DNA from 2 places in the Paenarthrobacter sp. 4246 genome. Region 1 is predicted to be linked to the other one. Evidence: predicted binding sites of a transcription regulator. Region 1 holds the regulator's gene; the other holds the start of a gene.

Evidence for each region. The regulator LexA, encoded in region 1, represses DNA repair genes until DNA is damaged. The targets are predictions, from matches to a motif close to TCGAACANNTGTTCGA.
Region 2: the regulator LexA is predicted to act here: its motif matches at 3,528-3,543, upstream of ABIE35_RS02915 (Y-family DNA polymerase).

Annotation. Positions count from the first base shown of each region.
Region 1 covers NZ_JBEPOP010000014.1:71,894-79,851, forward strand. The annotation lists gene ABIE35_RS20690 (class I SAM-dependent methyltransferase) at 1-348, opposite strand, end outside; gene hflX (GTPase HflX) at 871-2,433, shown strand; gene ABIE35_RS20700 (ATP-dependent DNA helicase) at 2,426-4,486, shown strand; gene lexA (transcriptional repressor LexA) at 4,483-5,226, opposite strand; gene ABIE35_RS20710 (LysM peptidoglycan-binding domain-containing protein) at 5,572-5,931, shown strand; gene ABIE35_RS20715 (histidinol-phosphate transaminase) at 6,009-7,127, shown strand; gene hisB (imidazoleglycerol-phosphate dehydratase HisB) at 7,174-7,800, shown strand; gene hisH (imidazole glycerol phosphate synthase subunit HisH) at 7,797-7,958, shown strand, end outside.
Region 2 covers NZ_JBEPOP010000002.1:33,762-41,719, reverse strand. The annotation lists gene trxB (thioredoxin-disulfide reductase) at 1-450, opposite strand, end outside; gene ABIE35_RS02940 (arsenate reductase ArsC) at 482-904, opposite strand; gene ABIE35_RS02935 (arsenate reductase/protein-tyrosine-phosphatase family protein) at 1,064-1,738, opposite strand; gene ABIE35_RS02930 (aquaporin) at 1,784-2,524, shown strand; gene ABIE35_RS02925 (ArsR/SmtB family transcription factor) at 2,576-2,923, shown strand; gene ABIE35_RS02920 (GNAT family N-acetyltransferase) at 2,920-3,432, shown strand; gene ABIE35_RS02915 (Y-family DNA polymerase) at 3,606-4,904, shown strand; gene ABIE35_RS02910 (uroporphyrinogen-III synthase) at 4,939-6,096, opposite strand; gene cobA (uroporphyrinogen-III C-methyltransferase) at 6,109-7,143, opposite strand; gene nirB (nitrite reductase large subunit NirB) at 7,153-7,958, opposite strand, start outside.

The sequences.
Region 1 (7,958 bases):
TGGCAGGCTCGCCGTCACGTTGTCCAGGCCCAAGGCAGCCGCGTTCTCATTGGTCAGCGTGACGCAGCGCTCGTTGACGTCCACAGCGTGCACCTTGGCGTGGGGCGCCATCAGCCCCAACGTCAAAGCAATGGGACCCCAGCCGCAGCCGATGTCCAACAAGTTTCCCTGCGGTGAAGGCGGCGGAACTTCGGAGAAGAGTATGGCAGTGCCCTTGTCCACTCCGTCGGGGCTGAAGATGCCGGAGGAGGTCTGCAAGTGGCGTGTGGCTCCAGCGAGTTCCACCGTGAGTGGCTTTCGGGTGAACGGTCCGGCCGGTTGGGCGGTGAAATAGTGTGCAGACTCCATAATTTGCCAGATTAGTTGGCTATCGGCGCCATGGGAAACTGCCTGTCCCCAGGGGCGGCTTGACATTGGATGATAGTGTGAAACGCATGTTCTTGATCTTCGAGTAATAACGCCGCAGCCCGCCTGAGTACTCAGGCGTCACACGGCACCGCCCCGCGATGCAGCCCGGTCCTTGGCAGTTCTGCCAAGCCCCGATCTTTCCGCCAGGCAGGTCCCACCGGCATTTCCGTTGACCCGCGTTTCCGATCACGGATGTCTTGAAGATCACACCATCCAGCCCAGCCCACTGAACCGCCAGCATCTTGTGCGGCTCCAGATAAGCCGGCAGTGCAATCTCCAGATGGCCAGGAACCTCCGCGCGGATCCCACCACGCCAGATCACAGCAACCGCCGTCCATTCCACGGGCGGCCGTTCAGCACAGGAGGCCCTCTTTGGCCCATGCCCGTCAGCCCAGCGCGAATACCGCCCCATCGAACAGCAAACAGCACTATTCTGGAATAGCCGAACAGTCTAAGGAGACCATGACCACCCAGAAGCACTCCGGATCCGATTCCGACGCCCAGGACATGAGTCCTGAACAAATCCAGGCCGTAATCGACCGGATTCTTTCCAAGGATGTACCTGCGCAGGCATCCGATAACGACGATGCCGGTGGTGTGTTCGGCAAGGCGCAGGCCATTTCCACGCTTGACCAGGAACACAGCATCTACGACGGTGACCAGGAAGACCTGGCCGAGCGCCGTGCACTGCGCCGTACGGCTGGCTTGTCCACGGAACTCGAAGACGTCACCGAGGTCGAATACCGGCAGCTGCGCCTTGAGCGCGTTGTCCTGGCCGGACTCTGGACCGAAGGGACACTGGCCGACGCAGAAAATTCGCTCCGCGAACTCGCTGCCTTGGCAGAGACTGCCGGTTCGGAAGTACTTGACGGTTTGGTGCAGCGGCGAACGAAGCCGGACCCAGGGACCTTCCTGGGGTCGGGCAAGGCCCAGGAGCTCAAGGACATCGTTGCCGCGACCGGTGCGGACACCGTAGTGGTGGACACCGAGCTGGCTCCTTCCCAACGCCGTGGCCTTGAGGACATTGTCAAGGTCAAGGTAGTGGACCGCACCACGCTGATCCTGGACATCTTCGCCCAGCACGCCAAGAGCCGTGAAGGCAAAGCCCAGGTTGAACTTGCCCAGCTCGAGTACCTGCTCCCGCGCCTCCGTGGTTGGGGTGACTCCATGTCCCGCCAGGCCGGTGGCCAGGTGGGTGGGGCTGGTGCCGGCATGGGTTCGCGTGGTCCTGGTGAAACCAAGATCGAACTGGACCGTCGTCGCATCCGCACCCGCATGGCCAAGCTTCGCCGTGAGATCGCCGCGATGAAGCCGGCGCGCGAGACCAAGCGCGCCAACCGCCGTCGTAATGCCGTTCCTTCCGTCGCAATCGCCGGATACACGAACGCCGGCAAGTCCTCGCTCCTGAACCGCCTCACTGACGCTGGTGTGCTGGTGGAGAACGCCCTGTTCGCCACCTTGGATCCCACCGTCCGTAAAGCCCAAACGCCGGATGGCATCGGCTACACCTTGGCGGACACTGTGGGGTTTGTCCGTTCGTTGCCGACCCAGCTGATTGAAGCCTTCCGCTCCACCTTGGAAGAAGTGGCGGACGCAGACCTGATCCTGCACGTAGTGGACGCCTCGCATCCTGATCCCGAAGGCCAGATTGCTGCTGTCCGGGCTGTCTTCACGGAGGTGGATGCCCGCAAGGTGCCCGAGATCATCGTCCTGAACAAGGTTGATGTCGCGGACCCCTTCGTGGTGGAACGCCTCAAGCAGAAGGAACCCCGCCACGCGGTGGTCTCCACGCGCACGGGCCAGGGCATTGCTGAGTTGTTGGAAGACATCAGCCAGTCCATTCCCCGGCCGGGCGTACGCCTGGAGCTGCTCATTCCTTACGACCGTGGCGAAATGATCAGTAAACTGCACAGCTCCGACTCGGAAATCCTCACCCTTGAGCACGAGGAAAACGGGACCCGCGTTGTTGTCATGGTCCGCGAAGGACTGGCAGCCGAACTGGAGCCGTTCGTCACCAATGGTTGAGAAGGTGGCGGCAGACGCCGTCGAGTCGTTGGGGGAGAAGACCACCCTCGAGTTGTTGGACCGGGCTGTTGCCGGCATGGGCGGTCAAAGCCGTGCCGGCCAGCACGAGATGGCCAAGTATGTCACCAGGGCTATCGAGACCGGAGAGCACCTGCTGGTCCAGGCGGGAACGGGAACAGGTAAGTCCTTGGCGTACCTGATTCCGTTGATCGCGCATTCGATGGACAGCGACAAACCGACTTTGGTGTCCACCGCCACCTTGGCACTCCAAACGCAGATTGTTGGCCGGGACCTTCCCCGGCTGTTGGAGACCATCAACCCAGCCCTTGAACGCCCCGTCAACGTGGCGCTCGTCAAGGGCAGGGCGAACTACGTCTGCCGGCAAAAACTCGAAGGCGGGTTCCCCAGTGAGGAACCGTCCGAGGGACAGCTGTTTTCCCTGGGCGAGGACACCAGTGTCCCGCACTTTGCTGCGTCCATGGGGGGACCGCAATCACAGCTGGGCAAGGAAGTGGTCCGGCTTCGCGAATGGGCCGAAAAGACCACTACCGGCGACCGTGACGAACTCATGCCCGGCGTCACGGACCGCGCTTGGCGGCAAGTGTCCGTGACGTCCATGGAGTGCCTCGGCGCGCAGAAATGTCCCCTCGCCGAGGAGTGCTTCAGTGAGTTGGCCCGGTCCCGCGCAGGCGAGGCCGACGTCGTGGTCACCAACCACGCCATGCTGGCCGTCAGTGCCTTCGAAGGGCTGGCTGTGCTGCCCGAATACGACGTCGTGGTAGTCGATGAGGCCCACGAACTGCAGGACCGGGTGACGGGCGCGGTGTCAGGCCAGTTGTCCGTGGCCATGGTTCATGCGGCGGCGTCGAGCGCACGCAAGCACACCGCCATCACCGTGGATGCCCTCAATGCGGCGGCCGATCGCTTGGATATGGCCATAGCGGGCGTGCCCAACGGTCTTTTGCCCAACGGGCTCAATGACGAACAGCTCGACTGTTTGGACCAACTGAGGGAAGCCACACGCGCAGCATTGTCGGATTCGAAGACGGAATCTTCCAACGCGGTCGACGGCGGCAGGCAACTTGCTCGCTCACGGCTCATGCTCATTCTTGAGCTTTGCGAGCGGATGCTCGCGGCCAAGGAGAACCGGGAAGTGGTGTGGTTTTCCCGCAACAGCACGTTCGATCCCCAGCAGGGATACTCTCAACCAGACGAGACCGCTCCGGCCTTGATCAACATTGCACCCCTGAGTGTGGCGGGACGCTTGCGTGAAGGTCTCTTTGCCGATCACACGGTGGTGTTAACTTCCGCTACTCTGGCCATCGGCTCGGCTTTCGAACCGGCTGCAGGCGGCCTTGGACTGATTGGCGATGGAGCACCAAGCTGGACCGGGATTGATGTCGGCTCGCCCTTCGATTACCCCAAGCAGGGTGTGCTCTACGTGGCCAAGCACTTGCCCAAGCCCGGCCGCGGAACTTCGCCTGAGGCCCTGGATGAGTTGGAAGACCTCATCCGCGCCTCCGGTGGGGGAGCGCTGTGTCTTTTCTCGTCGCGGCGGGCGGCTGAGGAGGCCGCCGATGCCATGAGACTCCGTCTCGACGTCAGTATTCTCTGTCAGGGTGAATCCACCATGGCAGCACTGGTGAAGCAGTTCGCTGACGAGCCCGATACCTGCCTCTTCGGCACGATGTCGCTGTGGCAGGGTGTGGATGTGCCCGGTGGTTCGTGCCGCCTTGTGGTTATAGACCGAATCCCGTTCCCGCGTCCGGATGACCCGTTGATGACGGCCCGATCGCGTGCCGTGGCACAGTCGGGTGGGAACGGATTCATGGCCGTGTCAGCAACGCACGCTGCCATCCGTCTGGCCCAAGGGGCTGGCCGGCTCATCCGTTCCACGGGAGACAAAGGGGTTGTGGCGGTCCTTGACTCCAGGCTCTCAACAGAGCGGTACGGGGGCTTCCTCAGGGCAGCCCTGCCGCCGTTCTGGGCGACGACGGATAGAACCGTGGTGCGGGGCGTGCTGGAGCGCCTGGGGCCAGCCAAAGCCTCCTAGAGGGAACGCAGGACCGACACGACCTTGCCCATGATGGTGGCCTGGTCGCCAAGGATGGGTTCGTACTGGGTGTTCTGCGGAAGAAGCCACGTGTGCCCATCGCGCTGGCGGAAAGTTTTGACCGTTGCTTCGTCGTCCAGCAGGGCGGCAACGATGTCTCCGTTGATGGCATCGTTCTGCCTGCGGACAACTACCCAGTCGCCGTCGCAGATCGCGGCATCGATCATCGAGTCGCCGGCTACCTTCAGCATGAAGAGTTCGCCGTGCCCTACGAGTTGCCGGGGCAGGGCAAGCACGTCCTCCACTGTCTGGTCAGCAAGGATGGGCCCACCGGCAGCGATACGACCGACCAGCGGAACCATGGCAGTATCGCTGGCGCTGGCAAGCTCGGTCACGGCAAAGCCACCCGTGCTGCGGAGAGCAGTGGGTGCTTCCACTCCCGGAATGGGTCCGCCATCGAGGGTCAAAGGCATGAGGACTTCCATGGCCCGGGGGCGTTTGGGATCGCGGCGGAGATACCCAAGCTTCTCCAGCTGGGAGAGCTGGTGCGTAACGCTCGACAGGCTTGCCAAGCCCACGGTGTCACCAATTTCACGCATGCTGGGCGGATAACCGTTGTCATTGACGGACCGCTGGATGGTTTCCAGGATCTTCTTCTGACGGACAGTCAGGCTCTTGGGAGTTTTTTGAGGCTGCTGGCTCCGCAGGGGTGCCCCGCCGCCGGTGGCTTTCGCTGCCATGTTCGCCAATGCCTTTCCATTCCGCCCGAAGTGTGCCCGGGGTCGTCGGGTCTGCAAAAAATGTCAGACCCTCCTGTTCCACTGAAACAGTGCTGTTTCTTCACTCAAACGTAGGGCAGCCACAGGCGTTTATCAAACATTTGTTCTAGCGAGTCTCGACACCGTTCGTTGATAAGTGCTAAAAATGTCATAGCAAGGTTCGAATATGTGTTCTATAAACCTGATGCTGACGCCGGATGTTCGAACGGAGTGTTCGAACTGACGGAGTTGGGCAGGGGAACGCACAGAATTGGCAGCCATGTACCGGGATCCGGCGCACGGCAATAGCTCAGAAGGGCTCAGCTCATGTCCGCAATCACTACGTTCGCTGATTTCCGCACCACCCAGGCGCCTGCGCGTCTGCGCCTGACCCGACGGGGACGGATGGTCTTCTTCGGCATCCCGGCAATGCTGCTGGTGGCTGCGCTGCTGAGTCTGGCTGGCTTCATCACGTCACCGGCCAAGGCCTCTGACTCGCAGGCGCAACTCCAGCCGCCTGTCGCCGTCACCGTTACAGTCCAGCCGGGACAGTCGCTGTGGGGTATCGCCGGCGCCGCTGCTCCCGAGCGGGATCCCCGCGATGTCATTTCGGAGATCATCCAGCTCAACGACCTCCGTGGCGGCCGGATCCAGCCCGGTCAGCAGCTGTTCGTACCCGCAAACTAGCGGGTTCCGTTCCGCATGAGGCGGCCCTCCGGCGTCACAGTTAGTCGGCAGTCCCGGCAGCCCCTTAAACTGTGGTGGTGAGTGACCAGCTTGAGCGACTTGACCGACTACCCCTCCGGACCAACCTGCGTGGACTGAGCCCTTATGGCGCTCCGCAGCTTGATGTCCCCATTTTGCTCAATGTCAACGAAAACACCCATGGCGTCCCGGCTGATGTGCAGGCGGCCATCACGGAGGCTGTTGCTGCTGCGGCCACAGGGCTCAACCGCTACCCGGACCGGGAGTTCACGGAACTTCGCCAGTCGCTGGCCGAGTATCTTGGCCACAATCTTTCCCCGGACAACATCTGGGCAGCCAATGGATCCAATGAGGTTCTGCAGCAGATCCTCCAAGCATTTGGCGGACCTGGCCGGAAGGCACTGGGATTCCCGCCCACGTACTCAATGTACCCATTGCTTGCCAGCGGCACGGATACCGAATACGTCCGCGGAGTCAGGGCTGACGACTACGGCCTGGATGCTGCCTCCGCTGCTGCGCAGGTCCGGGAGACCGGTGCCAACATCGTGTTCCTGTGTTCGCCAAACAATCCCACGGGAACAGGTCTGGGGTTGGATGTCGTTGAGGCCGTATATGAGGCAGGCGAAGCCAGTCAGGCAATAGTGATCGTGGACGAGGCATATCACGAGTTCGCGCACGACAATACCCCGAGCGCCCTGACCTTGTTGCCGGGACGCGAGCGTCTGATCGTGTCCCGCACCATGAGCAAGGCATTTGCCCTTGCCGGTGCCCGGCTTGGCTACATGGCTGCAGCTCCCGAGGTCACGGATGCCATTCGGCTGGTCCGCCTTCCTTACCACCTGTCGGCTGTTACCCAGGCAACCGCCCTGGCTGCGCTCAACCACAGGGAAGCCCTGATGGCGGACGTCGAGGACATCAAGGTCCAGCGCGACCGTATTGTGACCGAGCTCCTGCGCATGGGCCTGAAGCCTGCCGAGTCGGACTCCAACTATGTCTTCTTCGGCGGACTCAAGGATCCTCATGCGATCTGGCAGGGCCTGCTTGACGCCGGCGTGCTGATCCGCGATGTCGGGATTCCCGGCCACCTCAGGGTCACTGCTGGCACCGAACCGGAAACCACGGCCTTCCTCGAGGCGCTGGAAGCGCTGTTGGACGGCCAGGCGTCACAGCCCGCCTAAACTTGTCCATAGACCCAACCCACTCTTCGTGTATAAGGACGTCCCAATGAGCGAAACCGGCGCCACGCCGTCCGCTGCCCGCACCGCGCGCATGGAGCGCACCACCAGCGAATCCTCCGTCCTGGTGGAGATCAACCTGGACGGATCAGGTGTCTCGGACATCAGCACCTCGGTTCCGTTCTACGACCACATGCTGACGGCGCTGTGCAAGCACTCGTTGATCGACATGACCGTGAAGGCCACCGGCGATACCCACATCGACGCCCACCACACTGTCGAAGATGTTGCCATCACCTTTGGCGAGGTGCTGCGCACCGCTTTGGGCAACAAGGCAGGCATCCGCCGCTTCGGCGAAGCCACTGTTCCTCTGGATGAGGCCCTTGCCCACGCTGTGGTGGATGTTTCCGGCCGCCCCTACCTGGTTCACGGCGGAGAGCCGGCCGGCCAGGAGTACCACTTGATTGGTGGTCACTTCACCGGTTCATTGACCCGCCACGTTTTTGAGGCCATCACCCTGCACGCCGGGATTTGCCTGCACATGAACGTTCTCGCCGGCCGTGATCCCCACCACATCGTGGAAGCCCAATTCAAAGCCTTTGCCCGCGCACTCCGTGCTGCAGTTGAATCTGATCCCAGGGTCGAGGGCATCCCCTCCACCAAGGGGGCATTGTGAGCGGTCAGGTCCTGAAGGACGGGGCAGTGGCCGACACCATCGCTTCGGTCAAGCCCGAGTCCCCGGAAGGCAAGCCCACCGTCACGGTGCTCGACTATGGTTCGGGTAACGTACGTTCGGCTGTCAGGGCGCTGGAGCGTGCCGGCGCCCATGTAGTG
Region 2 (7,958 bases), on a different contig from region 1:
CTGTTCGCGGAAGAAGAACCCGTCGCAGGTGGCGCACCAGGACACTCCGTGGCCGCTGAGTTTCTTCTCCTCCGGAAGGCCCAGTTCCTTATACGCGGAACCGGTGGCAAGGATGACGGCCGGGGCCTCGTGGGTCTCGCCGCCTCCAGTGACCACACGCTTGAGGTGACCCCTCAGATCAACTTCAGTGACGTCGTCGAACACTATCCGGGCGCCGAACTTTTCCGCCTGTTCCTGGAGCCCATCCATGAGCTCAGGGCCTTGGATGCCGCCGGGGAAGCCGGGGAAATTCTCCACTTCGGTGGTGTTCATCAGCGCACCGCCGGCGGTGACCGACCCGGCCAGGACCAGCGGGTTCAGGCCTGCGCGGGCGGCGTAGATCGCCGCGGTGTAGCCGGCTGGGCCGGAGCCGATGATGATCAGTTGCTCGGTCTGGACGTCGGTGCTCACGGGAGACTCTCCTGGTGCTCGAAAAAGTGGGTTATTTGGCAGCCGGGACGAGGGAGGCGATCAGGCCCTCGATGCGGGTCTTGATTTCATCGCGGATCGGGCGGACGGCGTCCACGCCTTGGCCGGCGGGGTCTTCCAGGACCCAGTCTTCGTAGCGCTTGCCGGGGAAGTATGGGCATTCGTCGCCGCAGCCCATGGTGATGACGACGTCGGATTCCTTGACGGCCTCGGTGGTGAGGACCTTGGGGACTTCAGCGGACATGTCGATACCCAGTTCGGCCATGGCTTCGACGGCGGCCGGGTTGACCTTGTCGGCGGGCTGGGAGCCTGCGGAGCGGACTTCGATCTCACCCTTGCCAAGGGTTGTCAGGAACGCTGCGGCCATTTGGGAACGTCCGGCGTTGTGGACGCAGACGAACAGGACGGAGGGCTTGTTGGTGGTTTCGGTGCTCACGGGTTTCTCTCCTGAAATCGCGTTGTGTGATCGGGTGGCGGGTACGAAGCGGTGCGCCCAAGCCGAAAGCTCTCCGTGACGAACATTGATGATGATCGATATGTAGAGTATCGGGCGGTAGATTGATGAATGTCAATATTGCGGCGGGCGCCAAGGTGACTAGGCGGCGGTGATGCGTGGCGCGAGGTCGTTGATCCGGCGGGTGATGTCATCGAAGGCACGGTCAAAGGCGGCCGTAGTGTCCAGGCGGAGGGGATCCGGCACGGACCAATGGATTCCGCCCAGCCTGGTCAGTTCTTCGTGCGCGTTGTCGCAGACGGTCACTACCAGGTCGGCCTCCTCTGCAACCTCTTCCAGGGTGCGCGGTGCGATGTCGGGCAGGTCCAGCCCATGACGCCGGGCGGTCTCGATGGCTCCGCGGGCGATGCGGTTTGCGGGGCGCGTTCCGGCCGAGGCTGCGGGGATGTCGCTGACCTGCCGCCAGAGGGCGGTGGCCAGCTGGGAGCGGGCACTGTTGCGCGTACAGACGAACAGGACACGGCTTGCTGTATGTGCCGCCCCGGGCACCAGCCCACTGAGGGCACCGGTGGCGAGGCGGAGGTAGCTGCGGCGCTTGTCGGCTTCGGAGCGATGGCGGGTTGCCAGGCCGGCTTCCTCCAGAGTGCGGAGGTGGTGGGAGAGCAGGTTGGCGGGCATGCCCAGTTCGGCCTGCAGTTCCGATGGCGAGAAGTCACCCAGGGTCAGCAGGTCCATGATGCGCAGGCGTGCCGGATCGGCAAGGGCTGCGTGCCTGGCTACCCGGGCCTGGAATGTGTCGACTGCTTCAATATTCATTGATTCAATTTTGACTGAGTTAATTCCATGCGTCAAGCTGTTGGCATGACTTCACTCCAGCCGCCCCTGTGGCGCCGTGCCATCGCTGAATTCCTCGGCACCGGCCTGCTCGTTGCCATCGTCGTTGGTTCCGGAATTGCCGCAGCCCAGCTCTCGCCCAATGACGCAGGCCTGCAGTTGCTGCAAAACAGCACGGCCACGGTGCTTGGCCTGACGGTGTTGATCCTGGTGTTCGGGCCGGTCAGTGGCGCCCACTTCAACCCGGTTGTCTCCATGGTGGACTGGTTCCTCGGACGGCGCGGCGGATCCGGCTTGTCCTTGCCGGACCTCGGCCTCTACGTCCTGGCCCAGATTGCCGGTGCCATCGGTGGCAGTGTCTTGGCGAACGCGATGTTTGAAGTGGGTACGTCCATCTCGACCAAGGAGCGGGCAATGGTGGGTCATCTGCTGGCCGAGGTGGTCGCGACTGCCGGTCTGGTCCTGCTGATCTTCTCCCTTGCGGCCACCAAACGCGGCGCTTTGGCCGCCCCGGCTGTAGGTGCCTACATCGGCGCTGCGTACTGGTTTACGTCCTCGACGTCGTTCGCGAACCCGGCCGTGACCATCGGCCGCATCTTCAGCGACACCTTCGCTGGCATTGCGCCGGGTTCCGTCCCGCCATTCCTCGCCGTCCAGGTCGTCGGCGCTGCTGTTGGTGTTGGAATCCTGCTCCTGCTCTTCCCGCATGCCGGCCGGGCCGCCGCCGACGTTGTCATCCCTCACTCCGTCGAAGCGGCCAAGCAGTAGTCCCGTCGGCCTAAACATTGATGAATGTCAATGTTGCGGCATAATAGGTAGATGACCTCGCTGCCCTTGCTTGAGCCGGACACGCAGACCATCTGCTGCCCGCCAGCTACCCCTGCCCTTGGCGCTGAGGAGGCACAGCGCCGGGCCATCGTGTTCAAAGCGCTGGCGGATCCCAACCGGCTGCGCCTGCTCTCCATCGTCAAGGCCGCCGACGGCGGTGAGTCCTGCGTCTGCGACCTCACCGAACCGCTGGAGCTGGGCCAACCCACCGTCTCCCACCATTTGAAGATCCTGGTCGAGGCCGGTCTGTTGCACCGTGAAAAGCGCGGCACCTGGGCTTATTACTCGCTGGTCCCCGGAGCCTTGGATGACGTCGCCGGAGTCCTCGCGGCCCTATGAACCGTGATTTTGATGTCCGGTCCATGCATCAAGGCGACTGGCCTGCTGTGCAGCGCATCTTCCAACAGGGTATCGAGACGGGGCATGCCACCTTTGAGGAGAGCGCTCCCGCTTGGGAATCCTTCAACGCCTCCAGGTTGAAGGCGCACCGGCTCGTCGCCGAAGCGTCCGGGCGGGGCGTTCTGGGATGGGCCGCCGTCTCCGCCGTCTCGTCCCGGCCTGCCTACGCGGGTGTGGTCGAACACTCCATCTATGTTGCGCCTGAAGCCCGCGGGCTCGGTCTAGGCAAAGCCATTTTGCAGGCACTCATCGAATCCACCGAGCGCGACGGGGTGTGGACCATCCAATCCAGTGTCTTCCCGGAGAATCAGTCCAGCCTCCGGATCCACGAATCGGCCGGTTTCCGGGTCGTCGGACACAGGAGCCGCATCGCCCGCATGACCTACGGTCCCGCCGCCGGCCAATGGCGGGACACGCTCCTGCTCGAACGCCGCTCACCCGCAGTGTAACTATCTGATTGATACCGCTCACCGAACCGGCGGCATTCTTGTCGATGGTCCGGCCGAAGCCTTCTTGTCGGTGCGGGGCGGTACAGTAGAGCTATTCGAATATATGTTCGAATGTGCGGCGTGTCCTGCTCCGGAACAGCGGCGTGCGTGCTAGGGCCGAACGGAGGAGGACGATGTCCAAGCCAGCGCTCATGCATCAGATGCAGGAGATCGCGCACGTGGATATCAACTGCTTCTATGCGTCGGCGGAGCGTGCGTTCAACCCCTCGCTGGAGGGCAAGCCGCTGATCGTGCTGTCCAACAACGACGGCTGTGCAGTCACCAGGTCTCCGGAAGCCAAGAAACTGGGGATCGGCCTGGGGGAGCCATGGTTCAAACTTGCTCCACGGGCCAAGGAATGGGGACTCATTGCCCTCTCCAGCAACTACGAACTCTATGGGGACATCAGCTCCCGTGTCATGGAACTCCTGGCCCGCTACTCGGCGTGGCAGGAGGTCTACTCCATTGATGAGGCGTTTCTCGGAGTGAAAGGTCAACCGGAAGACCTGCTGGAGCTGGGACGCACCATCAAAGCGGCGTGCCAACGGCACGTGGGGGTTCCGGTCTGCGTTGGCATCGCCAGGACCAAGACCCTCGCCAAGCTGGCCAACAAATGGGCCAAGCACAATCCGGTCTTCAACGGCGTGTGCCGCTGGGATTCGATCCCCGAAGCCCAACGCGAAGCTCTCATGGCACGACTCTCCGTGATGGAGATCTGGGGTGTTGCCACCAGGCTGACCAAACGCCTGAATGCCATGGGAATCTTCTCCATCCTGGACCTGGTCCGGGCTGACCCCGTGGCCTTGCGGGACAAGTTCTCCATCGTCATGATGCGCACGGTGCTGGAATTGCAGGGAACCCCGTGCATCCCGATGGAGGAGGAAAGGATCGGGAGGGACCAGTTGATCTTCTCCCGCTCCTTTTCCACGCCGATTACGACGGCGGCGCAGCTGCGGCAGGTGCTCAGCATCTACGGACAGATGGCCAGTGCCAGGCTGGCCAAACATGACCTCCAAGCAAAGCTGTTGACGGCCTTTGCTGCCACATCGGTCTACAACCCCAACGACAAGTCGTTTCCCACCGTTAACGTCAAACTGCCCATGCCCACTTCGGATCCGGTGCTGCTGACCAAGGCAGCGCATGCGTTGGTTCCAAGGATGCAGGAAGGCGTGAGATACGCCAAAGCCGGGATCATGGTTACCGACCTCCGCCCCAGCGGCAACCAGAAGCCCCTGGAGATCTTCGAAAACCGGCACGAAGAGCGTGGCATCGGCCCCCTGCTGGAGCAAGTCAGCAAGCGGTACGGCCGCGGCTCCATCGGTTTGGGGCACGCTGGAATCAAGGGAGGACCGGATTGGTCCATGAAACGCGACATGCTCAGCCCCCGGTACACCACCAACTGGGATGAACTTCCCTTGGTGAAGGCGGCCTGACGCGGGAGCTAACCACCTCGTAGACGCAGGGAGGCTACGCCCGCAGCCGGTAACCGCGCTTCACTACGGTCTCCACGAGCTTGCCATCCGGTAGCGAGGAACGCAGACGGCTGACCGTCATGTCCAGCGCATGCACAGAGCCGCGAAGGTCCAGCAGGTCCGAGAGCGCTTCCCGGGACAGTACTGCTCCGCCCGCGCCGAGCAGTGCCCGCAGGAGCAGCAGGGGAGCTGGTGCCAGGTCCACCACCTCACCGTTGATCCGCAGGCAGCGCCCGCGCAGTTCGATCGTGGCGCTCTTGGTCTCCAACCGCCGCACATGGTTGAGGGACAAGTGTTCGGTCACCAACCGGATCAGCGCGCCCATCCGGTAACGGTCCGGGATCAGTGGCGTCAGCCCGGCGTCGACCAGCGGTTGCGCGGTGACCGGCCCAACAGCGGCAACGGTGACGGGGCCCTTGAGGGCTTCGATGAGCTGGCGGTACAGGCCCATTTCGTGGGCTGTGCTCCACATGGCGTCTACGGCTGGAGCGCTGGTGAACGTCAGTACGTCCAGGTTGCCGCCCACCACTGCCTCGATCAGGCGCGGCAGCTTGTCTTCACCATCGGGCTTCACCCAGCGGTACGGGGTCACCGTCAGGACCGTGGCGCCGGACATGCGGAGCCGTTCCAGCTGGCGGACATCGGTGTATCCATGAAGTTGCACGGCCACGGTTTTGCCGCGCACGCCTTCTGCAAGCAGCATGTCCACCAGCGTGGCGGTGGTTTCGTCGCTGCTGATTCCGACGTCGGCAAGTCCGGCAGCGCGCACGGCACCGCGGGCCTTGGGGCCACGGACGAACATGCGGCAGGCGGACAGGGTTTCCAGGAGTTGCTCACCGATGCCGAAGGAGTCGGCGGCCTCGCACCAGCGGCGCATGCCGTAGGCGGTGGTGGCGATGCAAATATCCGGCTTTGCAGCAATGATGGTGCGCGTGTCCTCGATGAGGACCATGTCTTCCTGCACAGGGGCGATCTTCAGGGCGGGGGCGTGCAACACGCTGGCACCGCGACGCTCCAGTGCCTCAATGAGGTCACGGGAGCGGCGGTGCGAGGTGACGCCGATTCGGAATCCGTCCAGCGGGGCGTCGACGGCTTCGGAAACCTCCGGAGCGGCAGTAGCGTCGTGGACTTCGATGGCGCGTGCAACAGTCATGTGTTTTTACCTTCAGGCTTCAAGGAGCGAAGCCGCCAGGCGGCTCAGTTCAGCGGATGCTTCTGCATGGTTGCGGTTGGCTTCAGCCACCCGGACCACCTCGCCGATGACCAGCACGGCCGGGTTGCTGCAGCCTGTGGCAGCTGTTTCGATCGTACCCAGATCAGCGATGGTGGTGCGCTGCCCCGGGCGGTAGCCACGTTCCACCACAGCCATGGGCATGTCCGCGTCCATGCCTGCCCGGCGCAGCCCTGCTGCAAGCTGGGGAAGGGTACCAATGCCCATGAGGACCACAATCGTGCCGCCAAGTCCGGCAAGGTGGGTGTGTTCCTTCTCGGTCAAGGGGGCATGGCCGGACACTACGGTGAACATGTGGCTGACTTCGCGGTGCGTGACCGGGATCCCGGCCGCGGCGGGAACGGAGATGGCGCTGGTGACACCGGATATCACCCGCACCGGTACGCCGGCCGCAACACAGGCGGCCACTTCCTCGCCGCCTCGGCCAAATACATACGGATCGCCGCCCTTGAGCCGGACCACGTTCTTGCCCAGCAGCGCAGCTTCCACCATGAGCTTCTCGATGTCACGCTGGGTCACCTTGTGCAGGCCCGGCTGCTTGCCAACATCCACCAGTTCGGCCGAGGTCAGGTCGGCCAGCTCCTGGTACGGGGCCAGACGGTCGTAGAACACCACATCGGCATCACGCAGGGCGTCCACGGCGCCAACCGTGAGCAGGTCCAAGGCTCCTGGACCTCCGCCCACCAAGGTCACGTGGCCGGCGGCGCCCGGTGCCGGCTCAAACGCGACAGGTATCCCCGCATCGCGGCAGCGTTCCACCAGCGGCAGCCACCCTGCGTCGCCGTCGTCCACTATCGCCACCAGGAACGGGCGCTCCGGAAGTTGACCGTCGCCCGGTACACCTTCCGGGGTGCTCAGCCGGTACACGTTGGCACCGGCGGACTGATAGCGGCGTACGGCTTGGCGGGCAGACTTTTCCGATCCCGTGACAAGGACGTCACGGCCGGTGAGATCAATGGTGAGCTGCATGGTGAACCCCTAGTTTCCTGCGCCGACGGTTTCGCTGCGGACCGGGATGGTGGAAGCGATGAGCACGCCGCCCTTTTCCTCGTTGGTGGCCGGGCGGATCTGGCCACGCTCCGGAACGAAGGAGATGGACTCGTCCTTCTGGTCGGGGGCGTTGACAAACGAACGGAAACGGCGGAGGCGCTCCGGGTCCTTCAAGGTCTCGGCCCACTCGTCCTCGTAGGTGTCGATGTGCTTGGCCATGGCCGCTTCAAGCTCTTCGGCGATGCCCAGGGAGTCGTTGACCACTACCTCCTCGACGTGCTTGATGCCGCCGTCGAGTTCTTCCTGCCAGCGCGCGGTGCGCTGGAGGCGGTCAGCGGTGCGGATGTAGTACATGAGGTAGCGGTCGATGTACTTGAGCAGGGTTTCGTCGTCCAGGTCCTTGGCCAGCAGCTGGGCGTGGGCCGGAGTGGCGCCTCCGTTGCCACCGACGTACAGGTTCCAGCCATCGGCCGTGGCGATGACGCCCACGTCCTTGCCGCGGGCTTCGGCACATTCGCGGGCGCAACCGGACACGCCCATCTTCAGCTTGTGCGGGCTGCGGAGGCCACGGTAGCGAAGCTCCAAAGCGATGGCCATGGCTACCGAATCCTGGACACCGAAACGGCACCATGTGGATCCAACGCAGGACTTCACCGTACGGAGGCTCTTTCCGTAGGCCTGGCCGGACTCGAAACCGGCGTCCACCAGTTCCTTCCAGATGTCCGGGAGCTGCTCCAGGCGGGCACCGAACATATCAATGCGCTGGCCGCCGGTGATCTTGGTGTAGAGGTTGT